DNA from 2 places in the Candidatus Amarobacter glycogenicus genome. Region 1 is predicted to be linked to the other one. Evidence: riboswitches for the same ligand, from Rfam matches in the RefSeq annotation. Region 1 holds a riboswitch; the other holds the start of a gene.
The links. A riboswitch is a leader RNA that binds a small molecule or an ion and turns the genes downstream of it on or off. The one in region 1 is predicted to bind cyclic di-AMP.

Region 1 (14,679 bases):
AAGGACCGCGTCGCCCGCGACCACCTTGAGCAGCCGCTTCAGCGTCCGCTTCGCACCGATCGCGCCGCCGATGTTCGAGCGCTCGAAGTCCAGCAGCGTCATGGCGACGTACCAGCCGCGGTTCTCTTCACCAACCAGGTTCGCCGCTGGGACCCGGACGTCCTCGAAGAAGACCTCGTTGAAGTAATGTCTGCCGTTGAGATCGACCAGCGGCCGGATCGAGATCCCGGGCGCCCTGATGTCGTCGATCAGGAGGAACGAGATGCCGCGGTGCTTCGGCGCCGTTGGGTCGGTCCGCACGAGAGCGAAGATGGCATCGGCAGTGTGCGCTGCTGACGTCCAGATCTTCTGGCCGTTCAAGATGAAGTCGTCGCCGTCTCGCGTAGCCCGAGTCTGCAGCGAAGCAAGGTCCGAGCCCGCTCCGGGCTCGCTGTAACCCTGCGCCCAGGTGGCCTCGCCGGCGAGGATGGGAGGCAGATACTTCTTCCGCTGATCTTCGTTCCCGTGGAGGATGAGCGTCGGTCCGAGCAGGCCGACACCGGAACCACCAACCGCAGGCGCCCCCGCAGTCGCCAACTCCTGGTTCAAGACGAACTGCTCCATCGCGCTCATGCCGCCGCCGCCGTGCTCCTTTGGCCAGTGGGGCGCGACCCAGCCCTTCTCCGAGAGAGCGGCGTGCCATTCAACGGCGGCCTGCCGTGCTGCCGGGTCTGCGGACTTCCGGTCGTTCTCCCAGGCGCGCTCGCCGGGACCACCGCTTTCGGCAGCGAGCTTGTAGCGCAGGGGAAGCCGGGTGTTGATGACTTCGCGGACCGCCGTCCGGAATCGGGCTTGTTCTGGCGAATCGTTCCAGTTCACAGTGCCGTGCAGTCTGCGGTGGGTGCGGCTGCTCTGCAACGTTCGCCCTGAAGCCCGCCACCGTCGAACTCCCGGGGACGTGCTCTCCCACTGTCCCGCGAGGGGCGGAGACGACTGTGGCGCCTCGTCGTCCACCAGCCAAGACCACGTGACCGTTCCGCGTCGTGCCCCAGCGCTGAACCTGAGCCCGCCGGTTTTACGCCGAATTTACAGTCCGATAACCCGCAGACAACCCGGTGCACCGCCAGTCCCGGCTAGCGTGGAAATAGCCGAACTTCGCCCGCGTGGGCGAAGGCGGGGGACCCACTTCATGGGGTGAATCGTCCTTCCCACTCATAGGAAGGGCGTAGGCGACTACCGACGCCGAACCCGTCAGCTCACCTCGCAGGCTTTCGGAGGGTGTTCCCAATCCCTCCCCATCCGAAGTGCCTTCCGTCTGGAAGGCATCGCACGGTCGCAAGGAGGACACATGACCGTCTATTCAGGCACCTTCACGCCCCAGGCCGCCGTCGGCAAACCCGATGCGTTCCGCGACCCGCTTTCCGATGCACGGGAAAAGCTGCGACTGGCCGCACGACTGCCGTTCCACGCTGCCAGACCCAACGCGTGGCAGGAGTCGTTTCACGACCTCGCCACGGACGCCCGGGCAGCGATTCGCCGTCATGTTTGGCTGGCTGGCCTCGCCGACTCGCCCCTCAATGCCGTCGAGGACGTCCAGCCTCGCCTCAGTTTCCGGGTCGGGATCCAGCGTTCCGAGCACGACATCTTCCTGTCGGAGATCGACGACCTGCTCGCAGCCGCGGACGACGAGACCCCGGTCGACATCTGGAAGATGATCGAACTCGGCGAGCGCGCCATCCTCCTGGAGATGGCGCTCGCCCGCCATCACAATCGTCTCTCCTGGCTTCTCTTCGAGGCGATGTACGTGGAGATCGGCACCTCAGGCTGAGCGGAGCTGCCGCTATCGGCAGACGGTCCCGGGGCTCGGTGTGCACGGCACGCCAATGGCCGTCGGCGCCGACGTCGGCACCGGTTCGAACGTCGGTAAGGGTATCTTCGTCGGGCTCGGCGTCGGTGAGTTGGTGGGGTGCGGTGTCTCCGTCGGGCGGATGGTGGCCGTCGCCGTGGGCGTCGGCGTCGAGGTTGCGGTCGGCGTCTGCGTGTTCACCGGGGTCTCAAGCGGCGGCTTCGCCGTAGGGGGCACCTCGGTTGCGGGGGCTGCCGTCGCCGGCGCCGCGGTGGGGCTGGAACCCGCCGGGTTTGTCGCGGTTTCCGCTGGCTTCGTCGGAGTCGGGCTCGCGGTCGCAGTTTCGGAACTCTTCGTCGGCGCGGGTGAGGACTCGCTCGTGGGCGGTGCCATGGTTGCCGTTGGAGAAGGCATGCCGGCGTCGCTGCCTCCATGGCTGACCGCCACCGCCGCTACCACAATGATCCCTGCGGCCGCCGCCCCGATGACAGCCAGGACTCCCCACGGAGGCCCGCCCTTTGGCGGAGGCGGGAGCGGCGACGACGGTTCGGGAGCCGCCTGCGGGGGTTCGACTGGTTGCCCTGGTGCGGGTGGCGCCCCTGGCGGAGTGCGCGGAAGCGGCAGCACGATCGGCGGGAGGAACTTGTAGATGCGCGCTGAACTGGCCTTCCCGGCGCGCGCTCCAGACAACGGCTTGCCCCGTTGCTTGCCGCCGGGGCCGTCAACCGGGATTTCCTCCGGGACGAGCGAGGTCAGGTCGGCGGGCAGGTCTGCATGCACGCTCGGGGTGTGCGGGTCGCCGATCTCCTCCGTCCCGTTGCTGGCAAGGATGGCATCCACGACCGTTTCGAAGTCTTCCTCCAGCGCGCCGGCGAGTTCCCTGAGCGCGGTGGACGGCACGGCCAGGTACCGCGCCGGTCCACAGGCCCCACGGACCTCGAAGATGGACCTGTCCCAGGTAGCCACCCGCGGGACGACCGCCCGTGGACCGTTCTGCCATCGGTGGATGCCCATTCCATAGCTGGATGCGGTGGCCGGCGCCGCTGGGCCGGCGAGTTCGCTCCCGCTCACTTCGATGCCGGCTGATGCCTCGCCGTCCGCGATTGCGCGCAGGCCCGCCGTATCCTGGGCGGCGCCGAGCCGCGCCATCTGGGCCTCCGCCAGTGCCGTTGCCTCCTGCAGCAGCGCCTGCGCCAGCCTCGTCGTTCCTCCGGGTGTTCGCAGCAGTGCCAGCCTCCCCGCGCTGTACAGGTCGACACCGGTGCTGGAGCGGTGGACCCGGTAGCCGAAACGTTCATGGCACGGCAACAGCTCCAGGACCGTCTCGCCCGGAAACTGTCCGGCAATCGCGGCGAGTGTGCTGCCTGCCGCGAACGCCGCCACCGCCCCAAGTCGCGTTCCCTCGACAAATTCGCCGCACAGTTCGAGCCGGTCTGGGCGTGGACGGATGTAGATCCCCAGCGATTGCGGCCGGTCGATGAGCATCGCGAACGCCGGTCCGAAGGTCCGGGCGTAGCGTTCGGCCAGGGCCGCATCGGCGGGACCCGGCGCCGAGACGCTCAGGTGGGTGGAGTAGCCTCGCGCCTCGCATCCCGGTGGCAGCACCGCCTCGAGTGTCGCCCGTGCCGCCGCAGCGGCTGCCACGACAGCTGCGGCCACTCCCTGCCCGACGGGGATCGGGGGCGTCGCGACCTCTGCCTCCGCTTCGTCGCAGGTCAGGACCATGCCGGAACGGAGTCGGTAGGCGTTCACATCGCCAGGATCCAGACGCAGCCCGTCCACGTTCAGACCGTGGATCAGGTCCCGAAAATCCAGGCGTTTCCCGTCTTGCCAGACCTCGAACTCCTGCTCGATGCCGATGCGGATCCCGGGGCCGGGCGCCGCGGCCAGTCTCGCCAGCAGAGCTGAGGCGCCGCCGTTCACGGTTCGGTTCAGTGCGTCTTCGGGTTGGACTTGTCCGCCGGCGTTCCTTCGTCGCCCACGGCGATACCCTGCACCCCTTCCTCGTCGATCGCGATGCCACCACCGCCGCCGATGTCCTGCACGTTCTTGATGTTCGATTTGGTGTTGTTTATGGCCGCCGCGGCGGGGTCCCCTGGGCCACCCGCCGCAACTCGCTGGACTCCCTCCTCGTCAATCGCGATACCACCACCACCGCCGCTGTCTCGAAGGTTCTTGATGTTGGAGTGGCTGTTGTTTATCGCGGACGCGGCGGGATCTCCTGAACCACCACCTGCAACGCGCTGGGCGTCCTTTGTTTCCGCCTTCTTCGGTGCCGCCTGTCGTTCGAGTTCGCCCGCGTCGTCTTCCAGGTCGCCGCCATCCTCGGCGGCCGTCCGATCGTTGCTCTGGTTAGATTTCGTCTTCTGCTTGAGCGCCCCCGCCTCTTCGGCGCTTGCCGTTTCCTTCTCTCCCATGTCGGTTCCCTCGCCTGCGTATCACCGGCAACGTAACACCGATGTCAAGGCGCGATACCGCCGCCCTGCTCCTGGCCGGGCTCCCCGGCCTCCCCGCGAGTGCGCCAGAGGTAGAACATCGGGACGGCCCCTCCCGTGTTCGAAAGTACCAGCGCTGCGACCCACTTGTACTCCCGTCGCTTCCACGCGCGCCGGACGGCGATGAGCTTCCACGCCATGTCCCACACCACGATTGGGAAGACGACCTTCTTCTTCGGTTTCGATCTCATGCCCCGCCCCTACGCCAGTTCGATGTTGTCGAGCAGCCGCGTCTTTCCGAACTTCACGACCATTGAGAGAATTGCGGGCCGCACGGCCGTTCCCTCCAGTTCCTGGAGCGATTCGTCGTCTGCCAACGACACATAGTCCAGTTCGGCGAGCGGCTCGGCGTCGATGAGCCGCGAGACCGCGGCGCGAAGCGTATCCGCATCACGCTCACCTTCGGCCCAGCGACGGCGTGTGTCATCGAGGGCGCGCTTGAGCACCGTCGCCGCCGTCCGCTGCTCCGGGGAGAGATACACGTTACGCGAACTCATCGCGAGCCCATCCGTCTCCCGGACGATGTCGCACGGCACCACTTCCACCCCCAGGTCCAGGTCCCGCACCATTCGCTGGATCACTCTCAGCTGCTGGGCGTCCTTGCGCCCGAAGTAGGCGCGGTCGGGGCCCACGGCGTTGAACAGCTTGAGCACCACCGTCGTCACCCCTCGGAAGTGGCCGGGCCGCCTCGCACCTTCGAGCGGCCGGGTCACCTGCTCCACCTCGACGTACGTCTGGTATCCCTCCGGATACATGTCCGTGGCGCCCGGCAGGTAGACCGCATCGACACCAGCCGCGCTGAGCTGGGCCAGGTCGCGCACCTCATCGCGAGGATACCGGGAGAAGTCCTCGTCCGGTGCGAATTGGGTGGGGTTCACGAAGATGCTCACAACGGTGAGCAGGTTCTCGTCGATGGACCGCCGCACGAGGTCCATGTGCCCCTCGTGGAGATACCCCATCGTTGGCACGAAGCCGACGCTGCCCGAGTTGGCCGATCTCCAGCGCCGCATCGCCGCAGGCGTCGTCAGGATGACTGGAGGCACGGGGTTGAGAGGACGGGTGTCTTCATCCAGCAGGAAGCGCGCGTCCCGCAGATTGTTCCATTGATCAGCCATCGAGACCTCCAGAGTCCCGAGGGGCCGGAGCGAAACCGCACCCGGCCCGGTGGTCCGTCACGCGGGGGTGAGCTCGGAGAGCGTCGCCTCATCCATTTCGAAGCTGTGTTCCCTGGTCGGGAACTCACCGCCTTCAACTTCACCGATGTATGCGCGGACAGCTTCGCGAATGGTCTCCCCCAGGACGGCGTAACGCTTCGCGTGCTTCAGCGTGCGCCGGTCGTCATAGATGCCAAGCATATCGTGGAATACCTGCACCTGCGCGTCACAGTCCGGCCCGGCGCCGATCCCGATCGTCGGGATCGTGATCCGTTCCGTAACCATCCGCGCCAACGGCGCCGGGATCGTCTCCAGCACTACCGCGAATGCCCCCGCCTCTTCCAGCGCGCGGGCATCCTGCAACAGCTTCGCCGCCGCTGCCGGAGTCTTTCCCTGAACCTTGTGGCCCCCGAACTGGTTCACGGATTGCGGCGTGAGCCCCAGGTGTCCCATCACCGGGATGCCGCAATCGACCATTCGGCGGACCAGTGGCGCGACGTGGCTGCCGCCTTCAAGCTTCACCGCCGTAGCGCCACCTTCCTGGAGGAGCCGCCCCGCGTTTCGGACTGCTTCATCGGCGTTCGCCTGGTAACTCATGAACGGCATGTCGGCCAGGATGATCGCCTTACTCGTGGCACGGACCACCGCCCGTGTGTGATAGAGGATGTCTTCCATCGTCACCGGCACGGTGCTCTCGTAACCGAGCACCACGCTCCCGAGGGAATCGCCGACAAGGATGATCGGGATACCCGCCTGCTCGACGAGCCGGGCCGAGGGGTAGTCATATGCCGTGATCATCGCGAACCGCTTGCCTTCGGCCTTCCACTGCTTCAACTGATGAACCGAGATGCGTCCCATTGCTGTCCCTTCCTTCGAGATCAGTGCGCCAGGACGGCTTCGCGCGGGTTGTGCGAAAAGCCGTCACCGGGTTCGACGTTCTTGATGCGATTGAAGCCATCGACGAAGACTTTCTTCGGCGCGATGGTTTGTGCTTCGGCCTCGGTGAGCTGTTGGTAGGCGATGATGATGACCGTATCGCCGCGGTGGATCAGATGGGCGGCTGCGCCATTCACGCAGACTTCCCCGCAACCGCGCATGCCCCTGATGGCATACGTCTCGAGCCGGGCTCCGTTCGTCACGTCGACGACCGCGACCTGCTCATATGGGAGGATCCCGGCCGCTTCCATCAGGTCCGGGTCCAGGGTGATCGAACCTTCGTAGTCGAGGTTCGCCTCAGTGACGGTTGCCCGGTGGATCTTCCCGGACATCATCGTTCGCATTGCCGCGTTGCCCCTGAGAATGCCCCGGAAACACAAATCCCCGCCTCAATGAGCGGGGTTCGGGAGGGGAGCGACGATGGCGCCACCCGCCGCCCGGGCCGCCCCCCCGCCCGCCCCCCCCCCCCGCCGGCGAATCCGGGGGGGGCCCCCCCGGGCCCCGGCCTCCTCCCCCCCCCGCCCCCCCCCCCCCCCCCCGCGGCCCGGGGCCGGGGGCCCCGGCCCCCCCCCCCCCCCCCGCCCCCCCCCCCCCCCCCCGCGGCGCGGCGCCTCCCCCCCCCCCCCCCTCCCCCCCCCCCCGGCCCCCCCGCGGGCCCCCCCCCCCCCCCCCCCGGCCCCGCCCCCGGCCGCCCGGCCCCTCCCCCCTTCCCCCGGCCCCCGGACCACCGCCCGGTGCCTTCGCAAACCACGTAGGGCGTCCCCGCTTCATCGAACAGTCCGGCGGCGCCAAACATCTTCCGCCCTTCTATCCCGTCGGGGGTACCCAAAACCCGGTATGCCGGCCACTCGGGTCCAGGGCGGGCGATGGGTGAAGACCGATCGGCCAGGGGGGGGGGGCCTTCGGCATCCCGGTGACTGGCTTCTGCCACGAACGGCGAGGCGATGACGTCGGGGGGCCCCCCGCCCGGCAGGAACAACCCCCGAGCTCCCTTGCGGATAGCCGGCACAGTTTGGGTCCGATCCTCATCCGCGATCGACTTACCCTGGCACTCCGCTCCGCTCACTGCGGCCATGCGCGCGACGGCTTCGCGGAGGCGTTCGGGCAGGCCCTGGACTGTGAGAGGTTCGCCAGTCTCGACCGTGCCGGTGACCGCTGGCACCTCCCCGTCGAGGATCTGCACGCTGCCGTTACCGCCATCCCAGGCTACCGACGCATCCAGCGGTGCGTTCAGCGGCACCGGTCGCTGGAGTCGTCCTGTTATGCGGCGTAACGGCGCGCCCGGTGCGGCGCTGTTCCGCTGCGCAACACAACCGAGTGCCGCCACCGCGGCGCCTCCCTGCGCCCGCCCTTTGGGGCCTTCGAGCACTTCCGGGAATCGAAGGGCCGGGGCGCCGGGGCCACCGCCGACCGTTCGGACGAGACTGCCAGGATCACAAAGGGCACAGACGTGCATCGCTCGATTCTCCCCACGAATATTCGAGCGGCATAATACGGAACCGCCGGGCCGTCGGAAACGCCAGACCTAGCGCGGCTTCATCGCCTCGTCCCAGAAGTCCCGCCGCAGCAGCTCCAGCGAAAGCCCAAGCGGGTTCTTCGGATGCATCCACGCGATGTCACCCTCGCCGCCGCCCTGGCTGCCGGTCATTCGACCGCCCGCAGCATCGATCGAGTCCGACGCCACGTGAACGTCCGGGACGGTGAAACCGATCGAATCGATCCCTTCCCCTCGCTTCTCGATGAGCTGCGCGAGTGGGCTATCGGGGCTCGCGGGCGCGATGATCTCCATCACCAGCCCGCCCAGTTGGACCATCGCCATCTGTCCGAACGAGATCGGCGCGCTGGCCCGGAGTACCTTCGCCCCGAGGACACCGGTCGCGTAGTCCACAGCCGCGTCCAGATCGCGGACGCGCAGGTTGATCTTGGCGAAAGCCATTTCGGTCATGAACATCCTCCGGGATGGGGACTCTGACCGAATGCTACGGGATCGCCAGCGTCACGTTCACCGGCGCGCCTGGGCTGTCGCCCACGGTGTGTCCCGTTGCGTAGTACGCACCATTGTAGACGACCGAAATGGCCGCCCCGACGCGGTTGGCGCAGCCTTCTGGCCCGGCGAAGTAGTCCACGCGGTAGCCGCCGGCAGCCGTCGTAAGGCGCGTCGGGCCGACCACGCCGTCGAACGCGAGGCTCACGGCAGTGTTCGCCGGCGCCGGCGCCCCGCCGATCGTGAAGATGCCTATCACGCTGTTCGGCGGTGAATTCGAACTGCTGTTCGGGCAGTAGTCACCCCCTGCCACCACGGGCGGCGGTGTCGGCTCGGGCGTGGCTGTCGGCTCCGGTGCAGGCGCTCCCGTGCCTCCTCCACCTCCGGTGTTCGTGTCTGTGGCCGGCCGGGTCGTCGCCGTGGGGCTGGGAGAAGCCGTCTCGGTCACGGTCGGCGATGCCGTCGCGCTCGGTGAGAGCGTCGCCGTCCGCGTCGGGCTTGGAGTCGTAGTAGGCCGCGCCGTCGGACTTGGCTCGTCTCCGGCGTCCGCGGTCCGGGATCCGCCACCGTCACCCGTCAGGAACCAGATCCCACCTCCCGCCATAGCCATGCCGAGGATGCCCAGGAGCGCCCAGCCCATTGCCTGGCGTGCAGGGGTGCGGAAAAACGACTGAATCCAGCTCATCGCGAACTAATGTACTGGCAGTCCGCCATTCGGTCGCCATCGTGCCAAAACTCGCGGTTAAGCATCTCTACGACTAGACCAGCCAGTGGTCGATCGGCTTCGCGTAGTCGCTCCGGAACGGCAACCAGGTGCGCCGCCCCGTCCTCGCGGATTCATACGCTGCGCAGACGATCTCCAGTACCTTTCGGCCGTCTTCCCCGCTCGAACGCAGTTCGGTCTTGCCTGCCACCACATCGGCGAAGTGCTGCAGCTCCTGCGGAAATCCGAACTGCCAGGCCTCCTCGTACATGGGGTACTGCCACCCCGGCTGGCCCGCCGCGCTGCCTGCCGCTTCTTCATCGGCCGCGGTGTACATCGAGATCGCCGGTCCCCGTTCAAGGTTCGCGACGAGCCGTCCCTTCGGGCCATACACCTCCAGGTAATCGTTGCCGCCCGGCATCGCCCAGGAGTTCTCCGCGATACCCATCGCACCATCGGGAAAGTGCAGGATGACGGTCGAGTGATCTTCGCCGATCCCCTTTTCGGCGTGCGCGTAACGGCCCATTGTCGCCGTCACTGCCTCGGGCCAGCCGCCCATGATCCAGCAGATTGCGCTGATGCTGTGGCAGCCCATGTCCATCATCACGCCGCCCCCCGCGCGCGAGACATCCCAGAACCATGGGGAGTATGGCCCGCCGTGGCACTGTGCCTGCTTCACCAGGAACGGAGTCCCCACGCGGCCGCGCGCCGTCAGCTCCTTCACACGCTGGTACATGGGCACGAAAAGCAGGTTCTCGGCGTACATCAAGGTCGTGCCGTGGTGCCGGCAGGCTTCGACCATCGCATCTGCCTGGGCGAGGCTCATCGCGAGCGGCTTTTCGCAGAGCACGTGCTTCCCGTTGTTGGCAGCCGTAATCGTCATCAGGGCGTGGAGGTCGTTCGGAGCGGCAATCGCGACCGCGTCGATCGGCCCGTTCGCGACCATTTCGCGCCAATCGGCGTAATGCGCGCCGATCCCCCATCGCCCGGCGAACTGCTCCGCCGTGTTTGGCGAGGCGACCGCGGTCACTTCGATGCCGTCTACCTGCCCGAGGGAATGGCAGTAGAGATTGCCGATGAACTGGGAACCGATGAGTCCGAGGCGGAGCATTCCGCGATTGTGGCTGCCTAAGAAGGTGCTGTCGATTCGCGCGCCGGTACCAACCCGCCGGCTCGCATCGGCTTCTTGATGAACAGCAGTAGGACCGCTGCGGCCAGGTTCATCCCCGCGACGGCGAGCAGCGCGCCGTCGTAGTCGCCGACGCGGTCCACGTACATCGAGACCAGCAGGGGGGCGCCCGCCCCCAGGAAGAGTGAGAATGGCAGCCCCGCGCTGCGCACCGAGCCGAGGTGGCGCCTGCCGAAGAATGTCGCCCAGATCAGTTCCTGCAATGGGATCATTCCGCCCCAACCGAACCCCAGGAGGAGAAACCCTCCCCAGATGATAGGGTCGTTATGTGCCTTCACGGAGGTCGTGATGACGATCAGCGAGACACCGGTGATGACCGCACTGATCGAGGCAAGCCGCTTTGGGTCCGTCTTGTCCATCAACAGCCCCCAGAACGGCTTGGAGATCAGCGCGGGGATGGACGCGAGGGTGATCATGAACGCCGCCGTCGAGCGGCTGTACTCCGCGTCAGTCATGAACGGGATCGTGTGCAACAGCATGACGCCGATGGTTAGACCGAACATCCCGAACGCGAAGACCAGCATGTAGAACGAAACGGTCCGCAGGGCCTCTTGCCGCGTCAGCGATGACGCGAAGTCCGCGGTGGCTTTCATCCCCCCACCGGATGCCACGTCCTCCGGCGACTTCCCATCCGGGTGGAGCCCGTAGTCTTCCGGGGCGCGCCGCATCACCATCGATATCGGAATGATCAGCACAGCCGCACCGATGCCCATCCAGCGCCAGCCCCAGCGCCAGCCCCATTCATCGATCACGGCCGTCATCACGGGAGTCAGGAGCACCCCGGCGAAGGAAACGCCCATCGAAGCCAGTGCCACTGCGAGGCCGCGTTTCTCGACGAACCATTTGGAAAGTGTCACGTTTACGACGAGGTTCCCGATCATCGCCGCGCCGATCGTCATCGCCATCCCGTTCAGGGCGATCCACTGCCACAACGACTGCACATAGCTCATGGAGAAGAGCGATGTCGACAGGATCACGATGCCAACCAGCATCAACTTCCGGCCGCCGTTGCGGTCCACATGTCCACCGATGAAGAAGCCCGTGAACGCCATGATCACCTGGGCTAGCGTCCGCGACAGCGTGAATTCCGATCGGGTCCAGTCCAGTTCCGTCGTCATCGGCTTCAGAAACGCGCCGACGACGTAGTTCTGCGAGCCAACGGCGACGAATTGGGCGACGAACGCAGCGCCGATCAGCCAGTACCCGTAATAGATACGGCGCGAGGCGTTTTCTGCACTCGCCCCGCCCGCAGACGCTATTTCATGCCCCATGAATCGTTACCCACTGATGAAGTGCTTGCCCGAGTCTACACGCGCGCCATCACTGCGCTATCGTCGCTCAACCCAGCAGGATCTTCAGCACCTCTGGTGTGTTCCCAAGGTCGGCAAGTGCAAACTCTGCGCCTGCTTCGCGCAGCTGTTCCGGCGAGTACCGGCCGGTGCCTACGCCCAGCGCTCGCGCCCCCGCCAGGTGCGCTGCGTCGATATCGAGCGGGGTGTCGCCAAGCACGATCACCCCGGCACTGCCGGCCGCCAGTCCGAACTTTGTCTCCAACTCGGCAATGCCGTCGCGCACCAGTTCAGCGCGGACGGTATGCCGGTCTCCGAATCCTCCGCCCGCGAAGTGCTCCCAGAGGCCGAAGTGCCGGAGCTTGTGCGCCGCTCCCCGCCGAAGGTTTCCTGTCGCCAGCCCGACCACCGCATCCTCGTCCGCGAGCGCGCCAAGCAATTCGCGGACGCCTGGGAGCACGACCCCACCCTTCTCCGCGAGACGGCCCGGGAGATGGTCGAGATAACTCTCCGCGATCCGCTCGAAATGTGAACTCAGGTCTCTTCCACCAAGCCCGTGACGTTCGAGGCACTCGTTGAAGATGCCATGGTCGGTCCGGCCGTCGAATACCATCCCTTCGGTCGCTTGCTCGATTCCGAACTGCTGGCGAAACGCCGCATCCATCGCTCCGCGGCCCGCGCCGTCGGTGCGTACCATCGTCATATCGATGTCGAAGAGGAGTATCCGGGGCATGCATCCAGTGTAACCCGGCACTTGTCCCAGGCATCGCTCGGCGCGCACGATTCGCTCCGGTGGCGATCGAACTCCGCGCATCCGGCGCCCGCGCCCTCATCGAACCTCGCTACGGCGGGCGTATCCACCAGCTCTTCGTGGAAATCGACGGTCGCGAGGAACCACTCCTGTTCGCGCCGCCCGAGCCGGCCATGTACGCGCGCGAGCCGTTCGCCGGCGGCTGCTACCCCATGGCCCCTTGGCCGAACCGGATTCGCGGCGGGAGGTTCTTCTGGGCTGGACGCGAGTACGCCGTTCCCCTCGATGCGGCCGGCCAGGCGCTCCACGGGCTTGTATTTGACCAGCCGTGGCAGGTGGTGGCTCGGGCCGGACGGGTTGTGGAAATGGTGTGCGGTTTCGGTGCCGGCTGGCCGTGGGAGGGCCGGGCATGGCAGCGAGTTGAACTCGGCCCAGGCTATCTCGCACTAAAGCTCGAGGTCCGTTCGGCCAGGGAAGCGTTCCCCGCTGGCTGCGGATGGCACCCGTGGTTTCGCCGCGATGTGGCAGGTTCCCGGGATGTTGGGCTTGCCGTCCCGGCCGGTAACCGGCATGTGCTCAGAGACCACCTGCCAACCGGCGAACTCGCCACGCCCTCGGGTGATTTCGCGCTCGAGGGTGCCCCGCTCGGCGCCCGGCGTTTGGATGACTGCTACACCGGCTTTCAGACCCCCGCTGCGAGAATCGATTGGGACCGGCTCTCGCTCACCGTCGCCTTTGCCTGCCCGCGGCCGCATCTCCAGGTCTATACGCCTCCGCAGGCGTTCTGCGTTGAACCCCAGACATGTCCCCCCGATGCCTTCAACCTCTCTGCAGGCGCTACACCGTCTTCTGAAGGAGCGGACTTTGCCGCGCCGGGCCGCCCGCTCTCGCTCACATCTCGCTGGACCTGGGCTTTGCGCTAGCGGCACGCGCTCCCTGAGCGCTCGCGGTTCGGCAGCCCAACATTTCCCGAGATGCTTTCGAACCCTTTTCGCGTTTGTTAGGCTACCGCAATCCCCAGACATCGAGCCGCACGATGACACAGCAACAGACCCCTCCCACCCTTGGCATGGGCCTCTCTCCCGCGAACCCCGAGTATCAGAAGGATCCGTTCACCCTCCTCGATGATGTCCGCGAGCAAGGCCGCGCCGTCTATGACGAACTGTTCGGGCGCTACATTGTTGGCCGCTTCGAGGATGTCCAGCAGATTCTCAACGACCGCGATCTGAACGTGGACCCGCGGAAGGCCGACGAATCCAGCTTCATGGCGAACTTCCGGCGCCGGTTCACCGATGACACCCGCGAGCCCTCTATGCTCTTCCTCGACCCACCCGACCACGATCGCCTCCGCGGCCTCGTGACCAGGGCCTTCACTCCCCGCTCCATCGAACAGATGCGGGGCCGCATCGGCGAAATCGCCAACGAACTGATAGATAAGGTCGAAGGACAGTCTTCCTTCGACCTCATGAAGGCGTTCTGTCAGCCCTACCCCACCATCGTTATCGCCGAAATGCTCGGCGTTGACCCGAACGATCAGGCCGACTTCAAGCGTTGGACCGACGACGGCGTCGCCGCCGGCTTCGACCCGTTCGCCGGCGAGGAGAAGCAGCAGCGGGCGAAGGTGGCCCGCGAACAGCTCGAAACCTACCTGCGCAAAGCCATCGCCGAGCGCCGCGCCGAACCCAAAGACGACCTCATCACCGCCCTCCTCCACGCCGAAGACGAGGGCAACTTCTTCAACGACGAAGAGGTCGTTTCCATGGTCGCCCTCCTGCTTGGCGCCGGGAACGTCACTACCACGGACCTGCTGGGCAACGGCCTGAAGAATCTGCTTCAGCAGCCGGACCAGGTGCAGATCCTGCGGGACAACCCGTCACTCATCACGAACGCGATCGAAGAGATGCTTCGCTACGAAGGCCCGGTCACCTTCACCGGCCGCATCGCTGTCGACGAACGCGAGCTCGCCGGCTGCCCGATGCACAGGGGCCAATCCGTCACCCTGGCTATCGGCGCCGCCAACTATGATCCCCGCCTCCACAAGGACCCGCACAAGTTCGATGTTACCCGTGAAGACATCGACCACCTCGCTTTCGGCGGCGGCCGCCGTTACTGCCTCGGCGCCCCCCTCGCTCGGCTCGAAGCCCAGATCGGGCTCGAGACGCTCCTCGCCCGCTTCCCGAACCTCCGCATGCCGGAACAGGAGCTGGTCTGGAAGACGGTCCCGGGCTTCCGCGGCCTCGAGAAGCTGATCGTCGAGGTCTAGGCCACGCCTAGATCACCCCGTCTCGTCCCAGCGTCTCAATCTCACCGTGCGTCATTCCAAGCAGCCCGCGATAGATCTCGTCGTTGTGCT
Region 2 (14,679 bases), on a different contig from region 1:
GGGTGGTCGCGGGGAGGGGGGCGCAAATCGGGGCGGGCGTGGTGCTCCCGCCGGGGACGAGCGTCGAAGCGGGCGGCCGGTATGATTGAGGCCGATGACTGAGAACCCGGTCCACTTCGGCACCGACGGCTGGCGGGCGATCATTGCGGAGACCTTCACGTTCGAGAACGTGATGGCATGTGCGCAGGCGGCAGCCGACCACTTCGCTGCGACCTATGGCAAGGGACAGCCAATGGTGGTCGGTTATGACACGAGGTTCCTTTCCGATGAATTCGCCCTGTCCGTCGCCCGGGTGTTGGCAGGCAACGGCTTTCGAGTGCAACTCGCCAACCGGCCAGCGCCGACACCGGCACTGAGCTACCGGATTATTGAGACGCAGGCGTGCGGCGGCATCGTCGTTACCAGTTCGCACAACCCGTTCCGCTGGAACGGTATCAAGGTGAAGCCGCACTACGGCGGTAGTGCCAGTCCAGAGTTCGTCGCCGAAATTGAGCGGCGCGTTCCCGCGATACTTGCGACTCCTGGGGCCGTGAAGCTCGCGCCGTCGACGGCTGAGAGCATCGAGCGATTCGACCCGATACCCGGGTATCTCGCGACCCTGGGAGAGAAGGTCGACATTCCGCGAATCAAAGCCGCCGGACTGCGGGTGGCGGTCGACCCGATGTACGGTTCGGGGGCGGGCTTGTTCGAAGAACTCCTCGCGGGCGGAAAGAGCACCGTCACGGAAATCCACGGCGAGCGGAACCCGGCGTTCCCTGGTATCCGCGCCCCCGAGCCAATCGAGTCGAACCTGGGCGAGTTCATGCACCTGATGGCGAGCGGGCGGTACGACATCGGCATCGCGAACGATGGGGATGCCGACCGGGTCGGGCTGGTGGATGAGAAGGGGAACTACGTCGACCAACTGCGTGCGTTCGCCCTGCTTGTGAACTACATGCTCGGCGAGCGGGGACTGCGCGGGCCCATCGTAAAGTCGGTTACGACGACGAACATGGTCGCGCTGCTTGCCAAGCACTACGGAGTGGACTTGTACGAGACTCCGGTCGGGTTCAAGCACATTGGGCCACTGATGATGGAAAAGGATGCACTGATCGGCGGCGAGGAGAGCGGCGGTTACGGATTCCGGGGGCACCTGCCCGAACGCGATGGCATCCTCGCCGGGTTGTACCTCCTGGACTACGCGGCGGCGACGGGAAAGCCGCCTTCGGAGTTGCTTGAACGCGTCTTCCAGATTACGGGGCCGCACTACTACGAACGGATCGACATCGAACTGGAACCGGGCTCGAATGAGCGGTTCAAGCGAACCTTGATGCGGCGAGACCGGGCGAAATCGCGGGGAGGCCGGTAAGGAGCTCCGACCGGACAGACGGCTGGCGATTCTTTATCGACGAGGGCTGGCTCCTCTTCCGGCTCTCCGGGACGGAACCGCTGTTGCGGATCTATACCGAAGTGACTGCAAGCACGCTCGTGCGTCCGGTCCTCGATGCCGGCCGGCAGATTGCCGGACTGGCATGACACGGCTGGACGATCCCGGCGCCTACGCGATCGATGCGTCGGGCATGTTCGGCCACATCGAGAAGCTTGGTGAGGAGTTTGAGCGCGCATGGCTGGCATCGCTTTCGCTGGGCGTGCCGGGGGCGAGCTATGACAGCGTCGTGATCGCCGCGATGGGCGGCTCGGCGGCCGCTGGCGATTACTTCGCCGCTCATTCGGACAAACAGGCCCCAATTCCGATCGAAGTCGTGCGGGGTTACTCGCTTCCCGCCTACGCGGGACCGCGGACGCTCGTCGTAGCGCTCTCGTACTCGGGCGCCACGGAGGAATCGCTGTCGTGCTACCGCGAGGCGCGGATGCGCGGAGCGTCGGTCATGGCCATCTCCACGGGAGGAGAACTGGCGCGGCGAGCGGAAGCAGATGGTATCCACTGGCACCGGATCGCCTACGCTTCTCCACCGCGGGCGGCCCTTGGGCACACGCTCGCGGCGCTAATGCGCATCGGCCAGCGGCTGGGCCTGAACGCGCTATGCGACCCGGATGTCGCCGATGTGGCGCAGGCTCACCGGGAACTCGTCCGTGGGCATGTTGGCCGGAAAGTCGCCGCGGAGCGGAACCCTGCGAAGCAGCTGGCCGAGTTGCTGGCTGAGGCCGACCCCCTGGTGGTACTGGCCGCGGAGCACCTGGCCCCGGTTGGGCGCAGGACCAAGAACCAGTTCGCGGAGAACGCGAAGGCAGTCGCGGTGTTCGAAGAAGTCCCGGAGGCGACACATAATTTTGTCGTTGGACTGGAGACGGGCCAGGTAGCCCACCCCGTGGGGCTCGCGTTCACGTCTCCGAAAGCGTCCGTGGGGAACCAGCGGCGATTCGAGCTGCTTTCGGGGATCTTCGACACGTTGGGTGGTGCGATGGCGGGGCTGCCAACTCGCGGAATCTCGCGGCTGGCCGACCAGTTCGAGGCGACAGCGTGGGGCGACCACCTGTCGTGCTACCTGGCCCTGCTGCGAGGGGTTGACCCCACTCCGACGCCGAGCCTGCAGCGCGTCCGTGCGGCAATGGCTCAGGAGACCGCCCGGCGAGCCTGAAGGATGCACGCCCCCGTGTTCGCGCCAACGCGGCTAGAATGCGCGGACACTTCTCCCGGGGGTTGGACCCGTTGACCTACGAAGCCATTCTCTACGACGTCGCGGACCGCGTGGCGACCATTACGCTGAACAAGCCAGAGCGCCTGAACGCATTTGACGACCACATGCTGACCGAATGGGCGGACGCGATCGGTCGCGCCGACCAGGACCGCGGCGTAGGGGCGGTGATCATCACGGGCGCGGGACGTGGGTTCTGCAGTGGGATGAACGTGGCAGCGGAAGCGGGTGGCAGCGGGGTGCTGCGGACGCAGGCTTCGGTAGCCGACCGGCGGCACAGCTTACGTGACCGGGTGCACCCGATCCCTCGCGCGCTCATCCAGCTGGAGAAGCCATACATCGCGGCAATCAACGGGGCAGCCGCGGGCGCGGGAATGGACATGGCGACGATGGCGGACATCCGGTTCATGAGCACGACGGCGCGGGTGGGAATGACCTATGTGCGCATGGGCCTCATCCCGGGCGACGGCGGCACGTACTCCTTGCCCCGCGTCGTCGGGACGCAACGCGCGCTGGACATGATCTGGACCGGGAAGATGATCACCGCCCAGGAAGCGTTGGAGATCGGCTACGCGCTCGCCGTTTACGAACCGGAAGAGCTGATGCCGCGGGTGACGGAGTACGCGAAGAAGATCGCAAACGGGCCTGGGGTCGCAGTGCAGCTTTCGAAAAAACTGGTGTACCGCTCCGCGAATATCCCGTTCGATGAGCACCTGGACATGGCACAGATGGCGATGTTCATCGCCCAGTCTACCGAGGATGCCCGGGAGGGCCCGCGCGCATTCGTGGAGAAGCGCGAACCGCAGTTCAAGGGAAGCTGACTCCTTTGCCGGTGATGTCCTGATGTATGCGCCGATCCTGGCGACCCTGGGGTATGTGCTGTCCGGGGACGGCCTTTCGGTGCTCATGGTGCATCGCAACGCCCGTCCGCAGGACCACGCTTACGGGAAGTACAACGGCCTCGGCGGCAAGATGGAACCGGGCGAAGACCTCGCCGCCTGCATGGTCCGGGAAATCCGCGAGGAAGCCGGGATCGAGGTCACGTCGCTACGGTTGCGCGGCACGCTCTCCTGGCCGGGTTTTGGCGACCGGCGGGAAGGCTGGTTCGGGTTCGTGTTCCTGGTCGAGGGGTGGGAGGGGACGCCGATGGCTTCCAACCCGGAGGGCGACCTCCACTGGATCTCGATTGCGCGCCTCCTCAACGGCGAACTTCCCATGTGGGAAGGCGACCGGCTCTGGCTGCCGATGGTATTCGACAGCGACCCGCGGCCGTTCCACGGCGTCGAGCCGTATGACGGACTGGCCGTCGTCCCGGACGGCTGGGCTTTCAGCCGGATGTGACGCCGGGACTCGCGGTTCGGCGCTCGACTCCTCACTCGGGGAACAACTGCCGGGGCGTGAACTCGGCTCCCGCGCGTCGGATGAGGACGTGGCCGGTGACCGTCAGGGCGCGACCAGCGACGCGCAGGATCTCATCGCGGGCGATGTAAAGGTCCTGGCCGATGCGGCGGACAAGTTCACCTGGACCGGCGGCAGGAGCACGGTCGTGATACCAGTGGCAGTCCTGGTGGCCAAGGAGCGCGACCTCGCTGACAGAATCACCAGAAATCATCGCTGAGACGCCATCGAGAGCGGCGCTACGGCTGGCGATGATCCGCTTGAGACGGCCTGCCGAGGCAGCCTCGGCGAGCCACCAGCAGCCGCCGGGGAGCAAGACGCGCTCGACCGGCAGGCCAGAAAACCGGGCCGCTTCGAACGCGGCGAGCGCGGCACTCACAGCCGGTTCGCCACAGGCGATCAGGAAGGCCCGGGGCGCAGTCACAGGCCCGGTGCTTCAGACCGTTCAGACGGGGGATCGAGGGGCCGAGCGGAGGCCTCCACCTCGGCGGCGAGACTGTCCAGGGCGGATGCGCTTGAGCCATCGCCCGGGGCCGGCGCCTTCTCGGGACTGAACAGAGCCGGGAGGTCCAAACCGACGGCGCGCAGGGTCTCAATAGCCTGGGCAAGGAGCAGCGGGACGGTGCTGCCGTACTTGCCAAGCGGACCGCTGCCGTTCGCGCCGCCGCCATCGATCATGACGATGCGGTCCACGGACGCGAAGGGCGCTGCAAGCGCGCCAGCGATCTCGGGAAGCCTGGCAATCAGCTCCGGGTAGACGGAGAGCTGAAGTGCGGCCTGGTTGTAAGCGTTAAGCGATTCAGCCAGCTGGCGCTTGCCTTCGGCTTCGCCGAGGAGGATGGCCTTCTGGCCGGCGCCATCGGCTTCGAGTTCGAGGCGATGGGCTTCCGCGTTCAGAGTTCGGGCGCGGGCTTCGCCCTCGCCCTTGGCTTCGATTTCCTTTTGTTGCGCTTCGGCAATCGAGATGCGCTGTTTCATTTCGCCTTCGCCGGCGAGGGCGCGCGCATCGGCCTGGCCTTGTGCACGTTCGACCATCGCCAGCCGCTCACCCTCGGCGCGCAGGACGGCCGCGTGGCGCTCGGCCTCGGCGGGCTTGATGATGCTGGCTTCGAGCGCCTGCTGCTGGCGAAGCACTTCCTGTTGTTCGACGGCGATGTTCGAGCGGACGCGCTCTTCTTCGACGGCGACCTCGGCTCGCGTGACTTGCTTGCGAGATTCCGCATCGGCAAGTGGGCCCGCCTGTTGTGCGCGGGCCCGTTCGGCCTCCACGTCGGCCTGCGCCTTGGCGACGCGCAAGTCCCGGTCACGTTGTGCCTCGGCGATCGAGGCATCGGCGATTGCCTGGGCCGTCTGGCCTTCGCGTTTGGCCTCCGCGGAGCGCATCATCGCGTCGCGCGCGGCTTCGGCTTCGCCGATCTCAGCATCGCGCTTCACTTCGGCGACGCGCTTGCGTCCGAGGCTCTCGAGGTAGCCGTTGTCGTCGCTGATGTGCTGAATGGTGAGGACGTCGAGGTTCATGCCGAGCCCGGCGAAGTCCGAGCCAGCTTCGTTCGTGACAGCCGAGACGAGGGCTTCGCGCGAACTGTTGATCTCCTCGACGGTCATCTTCGCGCAGATGCTGCGGAGGTGGCCGGAGAGGATCTCCTGGACGGTGGCGTGGAGCTGGTCGCGGTCGGCGTTGAGGAAACGCTCGGCAGCAGTGCGGATGGCTGCGTCTTCAGAATCAAAGCGGACGAGAGCGACTGCGTCGACGTTAACCTGGACTCCTTCCTTCGAATATGCGCCCTTGATCGGAAGCGTGGTTTCGAAGGGTGCGAGGGTCATGTAGTCGACGCGTTCGATGATCGGGACGCGGATGCTGGCGCCACCGCGGACGACACGAAAGCCGCCGCGGCCGGTGAAGACGGCGACCTGGTCTGGCGGGACCTTGATGTAGAACCGCGCAAAGAGCGCGGCCACCAGGATGACAGCGAGGACGATGCCTCCGACGACGAAGGGGATTGCGGTTGCGACCACGAGGGGCTCCTTACTGGGCTTCCGTAGCAGGGGACGAACTTGGGGTTACGACGGCCGGGCCTGGGCCCGCCATCTCGATTCGGACCGTTGCCCCGAAGGGGATCCGCTGGCCATCAGCGGACCGGGCAGGCAGACCGATCCGGGCCTTACTGGTGGGCGCGATGACGGTCACGCGGCCGAGGCCACCTTCGGGTATTTCCGAAGTGACCTGCCCCTGGAGGCCTGTGAAGTCCGCTTCGTGGACGTCGGTCGAACCCTGCTGGCGGGAAATGGGCAGGACGATGAGGAAGAATGTGCCGCCTGCGACGCCGAGCCCCCCGCCGACCGCGAGGAGGGCGGAAGCCCAGGCAGGCCAGTCGAGCGCAGTGCCGATGAAGCCGCAGCCGCCAAATGCGGTGGCGAAGACGAAGATCACGCGCGAGCTCAGGGGACTCGGATCGGCGCCGAGGTCTCCGTGGTCACCGAAATCGAAGATCTCGCCGAGGATGAAGGTCACAGCGAGGAGCGCCAGGCCGACTCCGAAGATGACGAGGAACGCAAACTGCATAGTGCCTCCACTCAGCCGCGCGATGGGCGTGCCGTCTTGCCGGCAGGACGGGGGAATCATAGGGCCGCAGGCACCCGGCGTCAGCAGTCGGACCAGGGGTGCCATCGCTGCGGTGTGAGTGGGCCATGAAATTCGCAGCTGGTACGGTTGGAACATGACGATAGAAGTTGGTCAACCTGCCCCGGCATTCGCCCTTCGGAACAAGAAGCGCGAAGAAGTCACTCTCGATTCGTTCCCAGGGAAACACCTGGTGCTCGCGTTCTACCCTCTCGCGTTCACCGGTGGCTGAACGAGTGAGATGACGGCCTTCCGGACCCACACTGACCGGTTCGTGGAGGCCAATGCCCAGGTCCTGGGCATCTCAGTCGATTCTTTCGCGGCAGCAGGTGAGTTCGAGGAGAAGCTTGGGCTGGAGTTCCCCCTGGTGAGCGACTTTCCGAAGAACGAGGCCGGCAAGGCGTATGGCGTTTACAACGAGGCTGCCGGAGTGATGAACCGGACGACGGTAGTGATCGACAAAAACCACGTCGTCCGGGGCATCTACATCGAAGCGCGCGACTTCGAATCGCACCCGGTGAAGGCGCTGGAATTGCTGGCGGCATTGACGTAGACCAAAGGCTGGCCGGGCCGCTTGCCGGTACAAGCGTTGTGATCCCCCGCGTCCTTCGCTTAGGATTCGGGCACGACGAAGGTATCGGTATGCATGTGTCAAACTGCATTTTCGGAGCCCCGGATCGAACATAGAACCACCTGGCCGCTGAACCGGCACGAGGCCCGCCAGAACCTGGCGGGCCTCTTCCGGTTCTCTGTAGCCGAGAGAGAAGTGGAGCCATGCCGCAACCCTTACAGGGGGAACTCATTCGCCTGCGCGCGCGGGAAGAGACGGACGTCGACCATTTCTACCGTTGGATCAACGACTGGCAGGTGACGAAGTTCCTTGGTGCCCGCTATGTCCAGAGCCGAAAGTTCGAATCCGAGTGGCTCGCCTCGGGAGATCCCGGTCCCCAGGAGGCGCGTTTCGTCGTCGAGACTCTGGACGACCAGAAGCCGATCGGCTGGGTGGGCCTCCACCCCGGCTTCCCCGAGAACCGCACCGCTGGACTCGGTATCGCCATCGGAGAGCACGAATTCCTCGACGGAGGCTACGGCACCGATACGATGCGCACAGTCTGCCGCTTCGGGCTCGAGATGATGAACCTCCACCGAATCGAGCTCAGTGTGTTCGATTGGAACACGCGCGCGATCCGCGTGTACGAAAAGGTCGGCTTCAAGCACGAGGGCGTCGCCCGGGACGCGATGTGGAAAGCCAATAGATGGCACCAGTTGGCCCATATGGGCCTCCTGCGAGGAGAGCTTCGATGAGCCAGGCAAAAGCCGAACCCACCAGCACGTCGTACGCCGAGTCGCCGTACGAGGGACGACTGATCAGGCTTCGGGCCAGGGAACCCGAGGATGAGCAGCTCCTGCACGAATGGTTCAACGACCCGGAGGTGACCGAACATCTCGCCCTTCGCTATCCCCTCTCGCATCGGACCGAGCGCGGGTTCATAGAGAGGATGTCGGAGGTTCGGTACGGAAACGCGAGCTTCGCCGTCGAAACGCTGGAAGGGCGCATGATCGGCGGTTGCGGGCTTGAAGGCGCCAGCCCGGAGAACCGGTCAGCGACACTCGGCATCGCGATCGGCGACAAAGCGTACTGGGATGGCGGCTACGGGACGGACACCATGCGCGTGCTCTGTCGAGTCGGGTTCGAGGTAATGAACCTGCACCGCATTGAGCTGGATGTCTACGCAAACAACAAGCGCGCCATCCGCGTGTACGAGAAGGTCGGCTTCCAGCTCGAAGTGACGAAACGGAAGGCGCTTTACAAGTTCGGGCAATACCACGACATCCACGTGATGGGGTTGCTGGAAGGGGAGCTTAAGCTGGAGGACTGACCGGCCGGCCCGCCGTACTAACGCGTTATTCATCGGAAAGCTACGCTGGGGCGGAGGAGACAACTCGTTGTCGATTGAGCTCGTTGGCTGGGTGGCGGTTGTGCTGACCCAGGTTTTCTGGATCCCCAACATCCTGCGGATCTTCCGGACGAAAGACGTCCAGGGCTATTCGCTGAGCGCCTGGCTGATCATGTTCGGTGGGTTGAGCTGCTGGCTCGTCTACTTTGTCTCCAAGGGCGACCTTGTGGGCACGGTCGCGAATATTTCCGGCGTGGCCGGGGCAGGAGTCACACTGGCCTGTATCTGGCACTGGGGGCGGAAACGGCCCGATGCGGCCGCCGACGGGGCACGAAGTCGGGTGGGCGAAGTGTTCACGACGGATCAGGGATAACCCCAATAACGGCTCGAATTCTGTCAACCAAGCGGTAAATTTGTGACGAAAATCGCAATCAGGGGTTGACACCCTTGTCCGAAGATTGGTAGCTTCCGGCTGTAAGCGGTTTTCCCGCCGTTTACAAAGCGCTCGGTTAAACAGTGCAAACACCTGCCTAGTGCGCCGACAAGGCGCAACGGGGGACCCAGTTCCTCGGGGCGAATTTAGCTGCTCCCGCTGTGCAGCTAATAGGGCGCCTTCCGCCCGAGCCCGTCAGCTAACCCCGGAGGCAGTCTCGGAAGGCCTGGCGAGCAGGTCGCCCGCATCGAGGTCTTTTTTTCTGCCCTCGACTACTACTTACGACTCGTTAGAGGAGGAGATCCCTATGCCAGCTTTGCAGGAAGCCCCCCCCAAGTCATGCCCGAAGTGCCGCGGCTCGATGATCGTCGAGCGGGACTGGCACGGCACGTACGGTAGTTGCATCATGTGCGGCTACGTTCATGAAGTGCTGACGAGCCCGCCGGTGGACCTCGCGGCCGAGGAAGCGGCACTGCCGCAGCGGCAGCGCCGCCGCCAACCGTCCCATGGCAAGCTTCGGCTCTGAGTCGAAAACAGCGAAAAGCATCACACGAGCCCCCGATTACGGGGGCTTCGCTTTTCCCGGAGATAGGTTGTTCCCTATGATTCCGGGGCACAGGGGGTTCTCCAACTCATGGCATACATACGACTGACGATCGCCAAGCCAACGCGGGGCCAGGAAGCACGGCTCGAAGAACTCATGCGGAAGCTCGACGCGCTTTCCGAGGGCCGGCCGGGATTCATCCAGAGTTACTTGCTTCGCCCGCATGACGACTCGGGCGACATCGCCCGAATTGGAATTTACGAGAACGAGGCAGCGGCCGAAGGGCTGGCCAACACCCAGTCGTGGATGGCGCTGCGTTCCGAGATTCACCTGTGTTCCGAAGCGGGGCACACGGATCGGGCTTTCTTCAGCATCTAAGAGAGGCCCCGGCGCGAAGGCCGGAGGCTTCACACTGTGGCGGGGGCAAGAGCCCCCGCTGTTGGCGTTTTCGCTGCCGAGCGTGCGGCGGAACCCGTCGGCGGAAGGCCGACGTAGACCTGCGGGACGGCCCAGCCGAGTCGTCGGGAAACGCCAATTCCTTATGCGGGTTTTTCCCAATACGCCCCCCGGATGCCGTGCCTAGACTTCAGGGAGTCTTAAGGGAATCGGAATCGAAGTTCTTAGGACGGGGGAGGCGGCGCTATCGCGAGCGGATTTCGAGGCGCTGACCACGGGAACTCACTGAGGGAGCACACCTTGAATACCACTCGCACCATCGGCCGGCCGGTTGGTCTCCGGCACGCGGCTTCGAACACCCAGCAGGGCTCGCGAGGTCCGAATGTCATCCGGATCGTCCTTGTTGATGACCACGCGGTCATCCGGCAGGCGTTGCGGATGCTTCTCGAAAGCCATGCGGAACTCGAAGTCGTCGCCGATGTGGAGAACGGCCGCGAGGCCGTCCAGGCAGTCGAAAAGCTGCAGCCAGACGTGGTCCTCATGGACGTCGTGATGCCCGGCCTGAATGGCCTGGAAGCGACACGCCAGATCCGGCGCTCTTGCCCGGGCACGCGAGTCGTGATGTTGAGCGGCTTCGTTGACGAAGACCAGTTGCTCGACTCAATTCGCTCGGGGGCTTCGGGTTACATCATCAAGAAGTCGGATGTCTCCGAACTCGTGCTCGCCATCCAGACGGTGCACCGGGGAAACAGTTACTTTTCGAGCGCGCTGAGCGAAGGCTTCGACCTCGCCGAGGTGCTGTACCAGGCGAAGCGGACGGATCAGCGAAACGGCGTTGAGGCACTGACCAGCCGCGAACGCGAAGTGCTCCAGCTGATCGCCGAGGGCTACACCAACCAGGGAATCGCGAACGAACTCTACATCAGCGTGAAGACGGTAGAGGCACACAAAGCGCACATCATGGCGAAGCTCCACGCCCGCAACCGCACCGACCTGATCCGCTACGCGATCCGCAAGGGAATCGTGCGGCTGGAAAGCGTCGAGGAAGCGCAGTCGATGCTCGGTCCGGATGTCGACGCCCTCGCCGGGTAGAACAGAACTAAGATCTACTCATCCGCACATGCCCGGTTAGCAGCCGGGCATTTCCGTTTCTCAAAGGACGACGCCAGGGATGCGGAATGACAGGCAAGGTCCGGTCGACTCAGTCGGAAGTGTTCGATTTACTCGACTTGACGGTGGTGGCTCGCTCGGATGTGTTGGACTTCGACCCCTTGACGGTGGTGGCGCGTGCTGCGGGATTGGCAGCCTGGTCGGCATCCTCGGACATCACGCCGGCAGCGGTTTCTTTTTCACCCATACGGAGTCCCCTGGCGCCCAAACATTGAGCGGCAGTTTCAGCGTAGCGCCTGTGTCAACGGCGGCGAGGCGACGAAAAGCCCCGGAGTCTCGACTTCTCCGGGGCCCTTCTCGATGCGGTGGGCGGCTGCGCTGAGGTTACCTCACACGGCCTGCCTGAGGGACGCGGCTTCGCTGCGGACAACCATGGCGAAGGCGCAGTCACGACAGATCACTGTCGCGTAGCTATTCGCCCGGAGACCGCCGGATTCCATGTCGGCGACCACGAGTCGCGAGTGCGCCCGGGTCACCCGCCCGCAAAGCGGACACGGTGAATGACTGACGAGTTCCATGCTTCGAGACATCTCCCTACCTCAAAGCGCCACCGGAACCAGAATCCCACTGGCGGGAGCGCGGCGAAATCGGGGATCCTGCCTACGGGAAACCCTTAGCGGTGCGCACGGCCACCCGCGTGGCACCGGGCTATACTCGCGGGAGAGGGACGCGTAATGAGGACTGTCCGCCTGGGACTTGCGCAAATCAACACCACCGTGGGTGACCTGACGGGGAATCGCGGCCGGATCAGCGGCGAACTGGCAAAAGCACGACGTGAAGGCTGCACGATCGTCGCGTTCCCGGAGCTGGCAATCACCGGCTATCCGCCCGAGGACCTGGTGTTGCGACGGGCTTTCTGCGAAGCCTCACGGGAAGCGGTTGCGGGCCTTGCGACGGAGACGGCGGGGCTGATCGCGGTGGTGGGCTTTGTCGACTGGCACAACGGCGATGCGTACAACGCTGCGGCGGTCTTCATCGATGGTGAGTGGCACGACACCTACCACAAGCAGCGTCTCCCGAACTACGGCGTCTTCGATGAGGAGCGGTACTTCGCGGCCGGCGACCGAGTGCCGATCTACCGGGTGGGCGACCTGGTCTTCGGCGTAAGCATTTGCGAGGACATCTGGTATCCCGGCTCGCCGCTCGATGCGATGGCGCTGGGCGGGGCGGAGCTCTGCATCAACATCAATGCCTCGCCGTACCATCGGGGGAAGGCGCTCGCCCGGGAGCGGATGATCTCGACGCGGGCGGCCGATAACCTCATCGCGGTGGCGTATCTGAATGCAGCCGGGGGACAGGACGAGCTGGTGTTCGATGGCGCGTCGATCGCATGCGATGCGGGCGGCCAGCTCCTTGCGCGGGCCCCTCAATTCGAGGAAGCGCTGCTGGTCCTGGAGGTCGACCTCGATGCGGTCGCCCAGCGCCGGCTGCATGACCCGCGCCGGCGCGTCGAGCTTCGAGACCGGGAACGACTGATCGACGTCGAGCAACGACACATTCCCGACCCGCACGGCCGCTTCCGGCTGCCCGAGCGGCAACCGGTGACCGGGGAACAGGCTCCCTTGCTCGACGACCATGCCGAAGTCTGGCAGGCGCTGGTCCTGGGCACGCGCGACTACCTGGCGAAGACCGGCTTCAAGCAAGTGCTCATCGGGCTTTCGGGCGGCATCGACTCCGCGCTGGTTGCGGCGATCGCGGTCGATGCTCTTGGGCCGGAGAACGTGATTGGCGTCTCGATGCCGAGCCGTTACTCGAGCGACCATTCGATGACCGACGCCAACGAGCTCGCCGCCAACCTTGGGATCGGCTACCTGACGATCCCGATCGAGCCCGCGCATGCCGCGATGCTTGAAATGATGGCTGACGCTTTCGAAGGAACCGCGCCCGGCACGGCGGAAGAGAATCTCCAGTCTCGCCAACGTGCCAACGTGATGATGACGCTTTCCAACAAGTTCTCGTCGTCGATTGTGCTGACTACTGGAAACAAGAGTGAAATGGCCTGCGGTTACGCCACGCTCTACGGAGATATGGCCGGTGGCTACGGGGTTATCAAGGACGTGCCGAAGACGCTCGTTTATGCGCTCGCGCGCTGGCGAAACGAGCAGGAGACGAGGCCGGTGATCCCCGTCAGCACCATCACGAAGCCGCCGAGTGCGGAGTTGAAGCCCAACCAGTTGGACCAGGACACATTGCCACCTTACGAGATCCTCGACCCAATCATCGAGGCGTATGTGGAGGACGACCGCACCGTCAGCGAAATCGTGGCCATGGGCTTCGATGCCGAAATCGTCCAGCGAACCGTGAGGATGATCGACCGGAACGAGTACAAGCGGCGACAGGCGCCCCTGGGCGTAAAGATCACGCCGCGGGCATTCGGCCGGGACCGGCGACTGCCGCTGGCGGCCCGACTCACGCAGTAGTCTCGATGGCCCGCATTCCGGGGTGATTGTGCGGTCACTTACCGAGCGGTAGAGTCCCTCCTGCCGAATCACCTCCGGTAGGAGTTTTCCGTGCCCATTTCGAATACCTGTGTGAAGACCGGCCAGCATTCCGTCGCGATGACCCAGATCCCCTATCCGGACCAGCCGGGGCCGGGCCAGGCGCTCATCCGCACGACTCTCAGCACCATCTGCGGCAGCGATATGCACCTCGTCGACGAGATGCCGATACCCGCGGGAGTGCCGATGGGCCACGAGGCGATCGGTGTGGTCGAAGCCGTCGGCGCCGGTGTCACGAACTTCAAAGCGGGTGACCGGGTGGCGTCGGGCTGCCTCGCATGTTGCGGCATGTGCAAGCGCTGCCAGGAGGGGGACCACAGCGTCTGCGAGACCTTCAACGCGCCGGGCAACCTCCTATTTGGGGCGCAGGGCGAGTATTTCCTGGTGAACGGGGCGCAGGCCGGACTGGCCAAGGTGCCCGACTCGCTCTCCGACGAGCAGGTGCTTTTCGTCACCGACATCATGTCGACTGGTTTCGCTGCCATCGAACGGGCGGGGATCCGGACGGGCGACACGGTCGCGATTTTCGCTCAAGGCCCGGTGGGACTGTGCGCGACCGCCGGGGCGAGGGCGCTTGGCGCCGGAAGGATCATCGCCGTCGAATCCATCCCGGAGCGAGTGGCCATGTCGAAGCGGTTCGGAGCCGACATCGTGCTTGACCCGGCGGACGCGGTCGCGAAGATCCAGCAGATGACGGGCAACCGGGGCGTTGACATCGCGGTGGAAGCCCTGGGCCACCAGGCGACGTTCGCGAATGCCTGCGCGTCCGTACGCATCGGCGGCACCGTCAGCAGTGTCGGGGTTTACGGGGCGTTCCCGGAACTGACAATGGCGACCGGCGGGACGTTCATCCACAGGAAGCTGGTCACGACCCTTTGCCCGGTGGGGACAAACCGGCTGGAGCGGCTGATGGCATTGATTGCCGGCGGAACGGTGGACCTGACGCCCCTGCTGACGCATTCGATGAAGATCAGCGACACGCCGGCAGGCTACGACCTGTTCCGAAAGCGCGAAGGCGGCGTGCTGAAGATCGCGCTGCGCCCTTAGCCAGCCTAGCTAGAACTCGGGTTCACGCTTCTCAAGGAG

Region 2: linked by a shared signal. The riboswitch ahead of IPG14_RS07785 (hypothetical protein) and the one ahead of IPG14_RS11675 (hypothetical protein) in region 1 are both predicted to bind cyclic di-AMP.

Annotation. Positions count from the first base shown of each region.
Region 1 covers NZ_JADJAT010000019.1:80,600-95,278, reverse strand. Annotated here, with positions in the region: gene IPG14_RS11680 (acyl-CoA dehydrogenase family protein) at 1-858, opposite strand, end outside; cyclic di-AMP (ydaO/yuaA leader) riboswitch at 1,116-1,263, shown strand; gene IPG14_RS11675 (hypothetical protein) at 1,328-1,807, shown strand; gene IPG14_RS11670 (hypothetical protein) at 1,820-3,748, opposite strand; gene IPG14_RS11665 (hypothetical protein) at 3,757-4,242, opposite strand; gene IPG14_RS11660 (DUF5652 family protein) at 4,287-4,511, opposite strand; gene panC (pantoate--beta-alanine ligase) at 4,521-5,435, opposite strand; gene panB (3-methyl-2-oxobutanoate hydroxymethyltransferase) at 5,493-6,332, opposite strand; gene panD (aspartate 1-decarboxylase) at 6,353-6,754, opposite strand; gene IPG14_RS11640 (VOC family protein) at 7,936-8,355, opposite strand; gene IPG14_RS11635 (hypothetical protein) at 8,390-9,079, opposite strand; gene IPG14_RS11630 (Gfo/Idh/MocA family oxidoreductase) at 9,153-10,208, opposite strand; gene IPG14_RS11625 (MFS transporter) at 10,226-11,557, opposite strand; gene IPG14_RS11620 (HAD hydrolase-like protein) at 11,625-12,308, opposite strand; gene IPG14_RS11615 (hypothetical protein) at 12,368-13,249, shown strand; gene IPG14_RS11610 (cytochrome P450) at 13,363-14,589, shown strand; gene IPG14_RS11605 (CoA transferase) at 14,597-14,679, opposite strand, start outside.
Region 2 covers NZ_JADJAT010000004.1:86,284-100,962, reverse strand. Annotated here, with positions in the region: gene IPG14_RS07845 (NDP-sugar synthase) at 1-89, shown strand, start outside; gene IPG14_RS07840 (phosphoglucomutase/phosphomannomutase family protein) at 95-1,348, shown strand; gene IPG14_RS07835 (SIS domain-containing protein) at 1,512-2,579, shown strand; gene IPG14_RS07830 (enoyl-CoA hydratase/isomerase family protein) at 2,651-3,457, shown strand; gene IPG14_RS07825 (8-oxo-dGTP diphosphatase) at 3,477-3,977, shown strand; gene IPG14_RS07820 (hypothetical protein) at 4,009-4,458, opposite strand; gene IPG14_RS07815 (SPFH domain-containing protein) at 4,455-6,050, opposite strand; gene IPG14_RS07810 (hypothetical protein) at 6,061-6,597, opposite strand; gene IPG14_RS07805 (redoxin domain-containing protein) at 6,752-7,207, shown strand; gene IPG14_RS07800 (GNAT family protein) at 7,429-7,959, shown strand; gene IPG14_RS07795 (GNAT family protein) at 7,956-8,534, shown strand; gene IPG14_RS07790 (SemiSWEET family transporter) at 8,602-8,925, shown strand; cyclic di-AMP (ydaO/yuaA leader) riboswitch at 9,070-9,214, shown strand; gene IPG14_RS07785 (hypothetical protein) at 9,293-9,511, shown strand; gene IPG14_RS07780 (antibiotic biosynthesis monooxygenase) at 9,620-9,907, shown strand; gene IPG14_RS07775 (response regulator transcription factor) at 10,226-11,017, shown strand; gene IPG14_RS07770 (hypothetical protein) at 11,127-11,282, opposite strand; gene IPG14_RS07765 (hypothetical protein) at 11,425-11,613, opposite strand; gene IPG14_RS07760 (NAD+ synthase) at 11,770-13,515, shown strand; gene IPG14_RS07755 (alcohol dehydrogenase catalytic domain-containing protein) at 13,606-14,640, shown strand; gene IPG14_RS07750 (enoyl-CoA hydratase-related protein) at 14,650-14,679, opposite strand, start outside.